Regions from separate parts of the Paenibacillus sonchi genome, predicted to be linked through region 1. Evidence: riboswitches for the same ligand, from Rfam matches in the RefSeq annotation. Region 1 holds a riboswitch; the other holds the start of a gene.
The links. A riboswitch is a leader RNA that binds a small molecule or an ion and turns the genes downstream of it on or off. The one in region 1 is predicted to bind cyclic di-AMP.
Positions count from the first base shown of each region.

Region 2: it holds a riboswitch for cyclic di-AMP, as region 1 does, so the genes downstream of both, JI735_RS12875 (NfeD family membrane protein) here and JI735_RS22180 (KamA family radical SAM protein) in region 1, are expected to answer to the same signal.

Region 1 covers NZ_CP068595.1:4,996,387-5,000,915, reverse strand. Annotated here, with positions in the region: gene JI735_RS22185 (cation:proton antiporter) at 222-1,454, opposite strand; cyclic di-AMP (ydaO/yuaA leader) riboswitch at 1,504-1,648, shown strand; partial or broken gene JI735_RS22180 (KamA family radical SAM protein) at 1,840-2,497, shown strand; gene JI735_RS22175 (alpha/beta fold hydrolase) at 2,516-3,340, opposite strand; cyclic di-AMP (ydaO/yuaA leader) riboswitch at 3,348-3,505, opposite strand; gene mnhG (monovalent cation/H(+) antiporter subunit G) at 3,523-3,900, opposite strand; gene JI735_RS22165 (Na(+)/H(+) antiporter subunit F1) at 3,884-4,177, opposite strand; gene JI735_RS22160 (Na+/H+ antiporter subunit E) at 4,174-4,529, opposite strand, start outside.
Region 2 covers NZ_CP068595.1:2,818,048-2,822,576, reverse strand. Annotated here, with positions in the region: gene JI735_RS12880 (flotillin family protein) at 1-750, opposite strand, end outside; gene JI735_RS12875 (NfeD family membrane protein) at 779-1,285, opposite strand; cyclic di-AMP (ydaO/yuaA leader) riboswitch at 1,470-1,657, opposite strand; gene JI735_RS12870 (ABC transporter permease) at 1,856-2,596, opposite strand; gene JI735_RS12865 (ABC transporter permease) at 2,614-3,321, opposite strand; gene JI735_RS12860 (ABC transporter ATP-binding protein) at 3,318-4,229, opposite strand; gene JI735_RS12855 (sensor histidine kinase) at 4,236-4,529, opposite strand, start outside.

The DNA.
Region 1 (4,529 bases):
GCTGAAAACGCCTGAAACCCTTAATACCTCTGGACTTGCAAGGCTTCAGCCAGCAGTGCGCAGGAAGTGAATGAATCCGCCTGCTTTGCGGCCCGCCAAAATTCGGGCGAATTTTTTTCAGAACACGCCTTTTTATGCCTGCAAGGCACAAAAACCCCCTTATTCTGCGGTTGGCATCCGCACACAGGACAAGGGGGAATTGGGGGGCTGATCAAGCAAGATTATGGCGTTGACCGGGAATCCTGACTTAACCCAAGCTTCTTCACCAGCGGCTTGATCGACAAGCCTTGCACCAGAAGTGAGAACAGGACCACGCTGAACGTCAGCACCAAGATGTCCTGCCTCCCTTCAAAAGACATGGGCAGACTTAAGGCGAGCGCAATCGACAGGCTTCCCTTCAATCCGCCCCAATTCAGCACTGCCTTCCAGGAGCCGGGGAAATTCTTCAAGAACGCAAGACTTGAGTAGAGTGCGATGGTTCTGCCAAGTAATACGATAACAATCGCAGCCAGCATCAGCCACCATTTGTCCGAGAAATCAATATTTTTAATTTCCAGCCCAATCATCAGGAAGATCAAGGAATTCGCCACGAGGGTGATCACATCCCAAAAGGAATTAATGTTCGTCTTCGTAGTTTCGGACATGCCGATCCGTGCTCCATAATTGCCGAAGATCAACCCGCTAACGGCAACCGCTATAACTCCGGAGACATGGAAGTGCTCTGAAATGAAGTAGCTCCCAAAAAACAGCAGCATGGAAAAACCAATCTCCAGCGGAAAATCATCATACAGGCGGATCAGCTGTGAGAACAAATAACCCATAATGGCACCAACCAGGATGCCCCCGAGCGCAAACTTCAGAAACAGCAGAATACCGCTGCCGATTCCCGCCCATCCCATTTCCATGTATGAGAGCAGGTACACAGAGGAAATCTGGAACAGTACAACAGCAATACCGTCATTGAAAAGAGACTCCCCTTCAATGATGGTTACCACATTTTTGGGCACACCGAGAGATTTGAAGATGGATATGACGCTTATCGGGTCTGTTGCGCTCATCAGCGCCGCAAATGTAAAGGATACAATCAAGGGCAGTCCCAAGCCGAAATATACCGCAAGACCGATAATCAGAAATGACAGCAGCGTTCCGCCAAAAGCCAAAGCAAGCACCGGTTTGCTCTGTTCTTTCAAATGCGAAAAGGGCAGCTTCAGTGTGGCGTCACCCAAAAGGATCGGCAGGAATAAAGAAATGATAATTGCTTGAAACACATGCGACTGTGTGATAAAAACCTCCGCCTCCTCCAAGACGGGAATATGCACAAAACCCAGCAGCAGTCCAACCACTACCAGTGCAATGGAATATGGCTGGTTAAGCTTTTTGGCAACCGCTATAACGCCCATGGATACAGCAAGCAGGATTAGAACCTGAATGAAGATTTCATCGAAATGATTCATTTGTCACCTCAGCTATTGAATTTTGACTTTAACAAACTTTATAGAGTATACTCTAACAGCGCTTAATTCCCAGCATTTTCAGCTGGAAAGCGGGGGAACCAGTCAATTGGGGCGAATCATTAAGCATCAGAATGTTAGGGTACCATCTTACCCGAGTCCGTCAGCTAACCTCGTCAGTAGTGGACGGGTCTGCTTTTTTAGTTATTTCACATAACCAGAGACCCTTGTTAAGGGTCTCTTTTTGTGCTTTTCAGACCCTGCTGGCTGCAGTTTGGCTTTTGACACGATTCCCCCTTCTTATCACTAAATAAGACTAGGGAGAGATGTACATGCAAAAGGTAAAGTACATAACGGATATCAGCAAGATTGCTAAGCTGTCAGATCTGAGCATGTCAAGATTATCCGTCTCGGCTCCAAAATCCCCGTCTTCAATCCCATGCGCATTTATGAGGATGAGGATTTCCTGAATATCATTCGGACTTACTCGACTGAAGAACACCGGATCTATGTAATGGCGCATATTAATCATCCCCATGAAATCACAGCCGAAGCCCGCAAAGCATTTCAAGCCCTTCACCATGCCGGTGCCATTGTCGTCAATCAAACCCCTGTCCTGAAAGGAATCAATGATGACCCGGAAGTTCTCGGAGAACTGCTCCGTCTATCCTGGGCCGGAGTCACTCCCTATTATTTCTTCGTTAACCGGCCAGTCGCCGGCAACCGGGAGTTTGTTCTCCCCCTTGAACGTGTCTATCGCATTGTTGAGCAAGCCAAATCACGAACCTCCGGTCTGGGCAAAAGAGTGCGGCTGGCCATGAGCCATTCCTCCGGAAAAATAGAGATTCTGGCGATTGATCAAGGCAAGGCGTATCTCAAGTATCACCAATCCAGAGACGGGGAATACGGCAAGTTCATGATTCTGGACTGTCCGGTGGTTCGATGATTTGCCCGGCAAAGAGGAGCACTGGAACAGACCTGTGCAGGCAACAGGCATGTTTTCGGCTTCCGAGGATCTATTGCTGCAAGCTGCCCTTTCTGACTGATGGCTCAGCAGGGCGGTATCATCCGCCCTCCAGCCCGTCGCCCCGCTGATGAATGGCATGCTGGTCGATCAGGAAATTTAACAGCAGGCGGTTAAAAAGCTGCGGCTGGCACAGATGGCTGGGGTACATGGCATCATCCAGCACCACCAGCTGCGCCGAAGGCAGCATGGAGGCGTTCTTGCTCGCCTGCGCCAGCCTCCACTCATTCTGGCTTCCGGTTACACACAGCACAGGAACCTGCAGCTTGGCCGCATAGGCAAGAATATCAATCTGGCGCAGGGCAATCCGCTGTTTGATCCCTTCGGTTGGCCGTTTATGCAGCAGCTCATTCCGGAGGATATGATAAGCGGGCAGCCATTTGTTATAGGCGATTCTCAGGGAGCGCAGAAGCAGCTCAGGCGGCAAATAATACGATATCCATGAGCATCTCTCGACAATTCCCCATAACCGGTTATTTAACGTGGAATCATGTCCGTTCGAACAGTTGTCCACCAGCACCAGCGCACGTACCAGCTCCGGGTTCTGCACAGCGAATTTCTGGGCCAGCACACCCCCGCCGGAGCTTGCGACGAGAATCACGCTCAGCAGCCTCAGACGGCGGAGCAGCTCCTTCAGATCCTCACACTGGGTATCCAGAATGCGGTGAACCTCGACATCCATTTTTCCGGACAACCCGTTCCCTCTCAGATCCAGAACAATCACTTGAACACGGTCACGAAAATACTCAATTTGCGGCTCAAACAGATGATGCGAGGTCAGGTGATCATGAATAAAAACAACCGGCACCCCTGTACCATAGGTTTCGTAGTAGATAGTAGTTCCATTTAGTTGAATTTGCGGCAATCCATTCGTCTCCTCTCTTCTACGCTTACGGGGTTAGCTGACGGATTCGGGCCTGAAGAGTAGCCCTACTCGAATGTTCGAGATTCACCCCTTGGCATGCCAGTTGCAAAACTGCACACGCGGTGGTTCCCCCGCTTCTTTTACAGAATTCAGCGAAAAAGACAATATTCTTTAGTTTACTATTATTTATACTGTGAATCATTCTCCTTCGTCTCATTCTTTTCCAGCACCGGCTTCAGATCATCCTGCACGCTGCCCTTCCATAATGGCACACCCGAGCGGTAAGCCGACCGGCCATTCAGATGCCCTGCAACCGGAGAAGTGATGAAGACGAATACAATCGCGAGCAGCAGCTTGATGCTGACTATGTCTATATAGAAGTAAAAAAACAGAAAGGCTCCTGTCAGCACACACAATACACCCAGTGTAGCACTTTTGGTGGCGGCATGGGAACGTAAATAGACATCCGGCAGCCGGACCAGTCCAAACGCGCCAAGCCCGCAAAACAATGCGCCCAGCAATACCAGTATCACAATTAGCAGCTCACCGATCAAGCTTATCACCTCCATGCTCCATAACCGTGTCTCTTTCAATATATCTGGCTAATGCCGTAGTCCCGATAAACGTCAGAATTCCGATTACAAGGACAATTTCGAAATAATCCTCTGTCTTCTGCCGCATGCTCAGTACCGCGACCACCGCCAGCAGATTGATGCCGATGGTGTCCAGCGCAGCAATCCGGTCTGAACGGGTTGGGCCTTGAATCAGCCTGTACAGGCAGGCCAGCATGGCCAGTGCCAGGATCGTCAGTGAAATATTAAGAAGTATCGGAATCATTGCCGGGTCACCTCCATAATCGCTTTTTCAAAGGTTCCCTCGATCTGGCGGGAGAGCTGGCCGGCGTCCTCAATATCCATAGCGTGAATATAGAGGGTCCGGCCGCTTCCCGACACCTCCAGCGTTAGCGTCCCCGGTGTCAGACAGATGAGGCATGAGAGCAGGGTGACCTCAAAATCGGATCGAAGTGCGGTTTCATAGGCGAAGATGCCCGGACGAACGGTCAGTCTGGGACGAATAATTTGCCGGATGACCGCAAAGCTGGACCAGACCAGTTCCCGCAGAAACAGTGCCAGCAGCTTCACTATGGACCACACGCGGTTCAAATAAAGCGGCTCAGGAAGGAACTTGT
Region 2 (4,529 bases), 2.2 Mb from region 1:
CTGCTTAATGTTCAATTCCTTCTCGAACTGAGATTCCTTGGCGCGGGCGGCGGTTCCCGCTTCGATGGTGGCCTGATGCGCATTGGCTTTGGCAATCGAGGATTCCTTCTCCGCCTCAGCTTGCTTGATCTGGATATCGCGTTCCGCTTCTGCCTTGGCGATGCTGGCATCGCGGCGGATGCGCTCAATTTCCGGAACCCCCATGTTGTCGATATACCCTTTGTCATCCGTAATTTTCTTAATGGTGAAGCTGACTACCTCAAGCCCCATCTTGTCGAGGTCTTCCGAGCAGGTCTCCCGCATCTTGCTGTTGATTTCGTCAGGAGTTTTTAGAATGGATTCCACTGTCAATTGTCCGATCAAGCCGCGCAAATGGCCTTCCACCGAATGCAGGATAATCGTCTCGCGGTCCTCTTCCGGCCGGTCGATAAACTGCTCACTGGCCGTCAGAATAGCGGTTGGATCGCTTTTTATCTTAATCTGGGCCACCGCCTCCAGGTTGAGCTTGATGCCCTGCTGGGAGAACATCGCCTGCGCCGGGATGACATCGAAGCTCATCAGCATCATGGAGATGGTCTTATTGTTCTGGAAGCCGGGGATGACGAACGTCCCGCCGCCCTGAACCACTCTTTTTCCGCCGAGGCCGTAGACTATCATCGCCTGATTGGGCGGAACTTTTTTATAAGCGTTCACGATACTGAACAAAGCCAGGAGAATAACAACAACAATTCCCGAGATTAAATAGAGCATAACCATCCGGTTCGACACTCCCCGTTATTTATAATTGTCCGCTTTCCCTCTCGAAGAGGGTTACAGACGCCATTCCTTTTTCCACCTTTAAAATAATCACCCTGTCGCCCTTGGCGAGCTGCTGCCCGGGCTCTGCCCGCACACCAATGGAGCGCATCGTTCCGTGCAGCACATATTTCATTTCTCCAACTGCTCCATCCGCTGCAGGAATGCTGATATACCCGAGCTGCCCCGCCTGCTCATAATCCAATTCATTCATGCTGTTATCGTACCGGGTCATCACCCGGGCCAGCACCGCATACATCAGACAGCCGACCAGCAAGGCAACCACGGTGCCGATCAGCAACACGGCAAGCATATTTATTCCGCTGAACCGGGTAAGCACATAACCAGTGCCGCCCCAGACCGTGACAAACACCATCAGAGGGAGTATAGGCACAAAGCCCGGACCACCAGCATCGCCGCCTCCCGCATGCAGATGGCCCGCCAGGCCATGCCCATGAAATCCGCCGCTGAGGAGGAGCAATAGTCCCACCCAGAAGCACACGATAAATACAGTAACGATAACTATCCCTCCTTTTAAGCAGTTTAGATCGTATCAAAATACTCTAAATATCGTTGTTATACGATTTTTAGTTTCTCATGCAGATCGCCTGCACAGCAAAAAGACCACAGAAGCGGCAGGGCTCTCCGTGGTCGGTTAATCGATCATGGCGCTCATCCTCTCTCTTCGAGGCTTACGGGGTTAGCTGACGGATTCGGGCAGCGAGATTGCCCTACCCTGCAAGAAGCGGCTTGTCAGCACGCTGCAAGGATTCACCCCAGGTGAGCGGAAGCTATCCCAGCAAAAGCCGCATTCACCATTGGTTCCCCCGTTCCCAGTACCGGAATTCAGCCATTTGAGAACAGTTATATTTCATTCGGTTGCTGATTTGAATCTTACGCCTGTAGCCGTTTAATGTAAAACGTTTCCTGTGACAAAAGAAGCCAAAAATGCCACCACTTCACGAATGAAGGCGCATTCTTGGGTTTCGCTCTTAAGCGGCCGGTGATTTACTCTATTTTGCTCCATTTCTCGAAAGCAGTGAGGCACCTCAACACTTCTCTATAGCCGAGCCCCACGCACAAGCGAACGGCGGCCCGCCCAGATGTACGCAGCAGAGGTGGCGGCCACAATGAGAATGAACGGGATCACATCCAGCCGGGGCGACAAAGCGGTTCCTCTTGGGTACATTGCGTAATAGGCCGTTGTGGAGGGGAACCAGGCACCGATCGAAGCATGGAGCCCGGTAAGCACAATATTGGCTATCACAATCGAAGCCGATAAAATCAGAGAGGACACAAACGACTTCAAGCGCATGGACACCCATAACTGCAGCGCCGCAAACGGCAGGATAGCCAGCCAGCCCCCAACCGTACCGGTGATCAATTCGGTAACATCCAAATCATTCCCCAAGTGAAGCAGTTCTCCCGCGAGCAGATAAGAGCCGGCAAAAAGCAGTTGAATTAAACCCAACAGCAGCATCAGCGTCCCCAATTTGGCATAATAGACACGGGAACGGGGAATGGGCAGGCAAAACAGCTGTTTCCAGCCCCCGTTAATATGCTCATAACGGCAGATAAAAGAAGCCAGCACCCCGGCATAAAGCGGATATAAAAACAAGCCGTGAAAGCTGGCCATATGCAGATAGAAGGTTTTCCAGCCGCGCACATAGAAACCGGCAAAATTCTCTGAATCTAAACTATTGATTCCGAGCATCACCGTTCCAACCGCACCGATAAGGAACAGGATGAAGATGACGGGATACTGCAGCTTCATTCGTTCGGCTTTCATCAAAAATTCCATAATCACACCTCTGTTAATCAGAATTGTTTGTTTTTGAAATGCAGGGTCCCGGCGGCCAGCAGCATCGCTCCCAGGCCTGCGCTAATGCCAATCCACCTCCCGGGATGCGCCATGAACGGACTGGACAGGGTCGGATAGGCCCATGGCCACACCCAGGTCCACAATGCTGCACTGCTGTCCCGCGCGATGAACAGGCCGGACACAGCGCCCAATAAGCCAATGGACATCGGAATGGCCTGGTTCGAGAATTGGACCGACAGCCACATCTGCAGCCCCAGCACCGCTGCTGAGGCGAGAAAGCTGTACACGATTTGCCTGATCAGGAACTGGAACGGCAGCGGTTCGGAGGTGTAGCAGATCCAGAGCAGAAGCAGGCCGGCAATAATCAGCAAGGCAGTACAGAGCAGCAGGACAAGAACCCACAACGCCTTGGCCCAATAAAGAGCAGCACGGGATATGGGCAGGGTCAACAGCTGCTTCCAGCTGTTGGATTCGTGTTCCACACCGGCAATCATGCCAGCGAGCAACGCGGTGTTCAGCAGCATCACGAAACCCAGAAACATATACATCACATTAAACACGCCGTATACCCCTGCCGGACCTTTGAAATAGAGGTACCATTCCAGCGCCATAAATGCGATGAACAGCCCGGAGCTGATAACCGGCAGCCAGCAGGCTGCCGGTTTGAGCCGCATGCCTTCGGCCCGCAGGACCCGCCACATCATAAGCTTACTCCCTTTCCGGTCAGCTCCATGAACAGCTCTTCCAGCGATTTGCTGTGTTCCCGTGCATTCATAATCCCGTATGGGCCCAGCAGCTTGAACAATTCTGCCTGCGGCATACTGGCATTCTCTGCCGCAACCGACAGCATATTGCCTTTCCGCTCCACGATGAATCCTTGCAGCAATAGCGTACGCAGTGCTTCCTCCGGGCGCTCCACGGCAAATTCCAGCACTTTGCCCCTCCGCCGCTCCAGCAATTCCAATGCCCCCTGATAGACGAGCCGGCCGCTGCTGATAATCCCGATCTCATCTGCAATCGTATCCACCTCGCTCAGCAGATGGCTGGACAGCAGGATCGTCATCCCCTGATCATGGGCCAGCGACAGCATCAGATGCCGTATTTCCTGGATGCCCGCGGGGTCCAGGCCGTTGGTCGGCTCATCCAGGATCAGCAGCTGCGGCCCCCGCAGCAGGGCTGCTGCGATGCCCAGCCGCTGCTTCATGCCAAGGGAATATCCGCTCACTTTGCGGTTCGCGCTTGACGTCAGCCGCACAATTTCCAATACCTCACCGATGCGCCGGTCAGGCAGCTTCAGCAGTGTGCTCAATATTTTCAAATTTTTGTACCCGGTCAGATGCCCGTAATAGGACGGGTTCTCTACCAGAGAGCCTACCTTGCGCAAAATGTCCAGACTGTTCTCCGGCATCTCTTGTCCAAACATGCGGATCGTCCCGGCATCTGCGCGGAGCAATCCCAGCAGCATTTTAATCGTTGTAGTCTTTCCCGCACCGTTCGGCCCCAGAAAACCGTAGATCTTTCCCTTGGGAACCTCCAGGTTCACTTCATTAACCGACACCAGTTCGCCGAAGCGGCGGGTCAGCCCTTTGGTCTCCACTATAAGTTGCGGCATCTCCTGTCACCTCATATCTTTAATATGGAGACTATAATAGCCGCTGGAAGTAGCAGCGGGGTAAAGAAAAGTAAAAATCAAGTAAAATTCCCCCACACAATAATTTCCAATATAATAAAAAACAGGCCAACACCCCAAAGATGGGTCCGGCCTGCTTTCAAAACAGAAAAAAAGGGTGATACGTGTTCCTTGCTGCAGTTTGCTATGTACCGTCATTGTGCCGCCATGCCGTGTTACAAAATCTTTTGCCAGCACCATGCCCAGGCCGGAGCCCGCCAATCTGGCCCGTGCCGACAACAC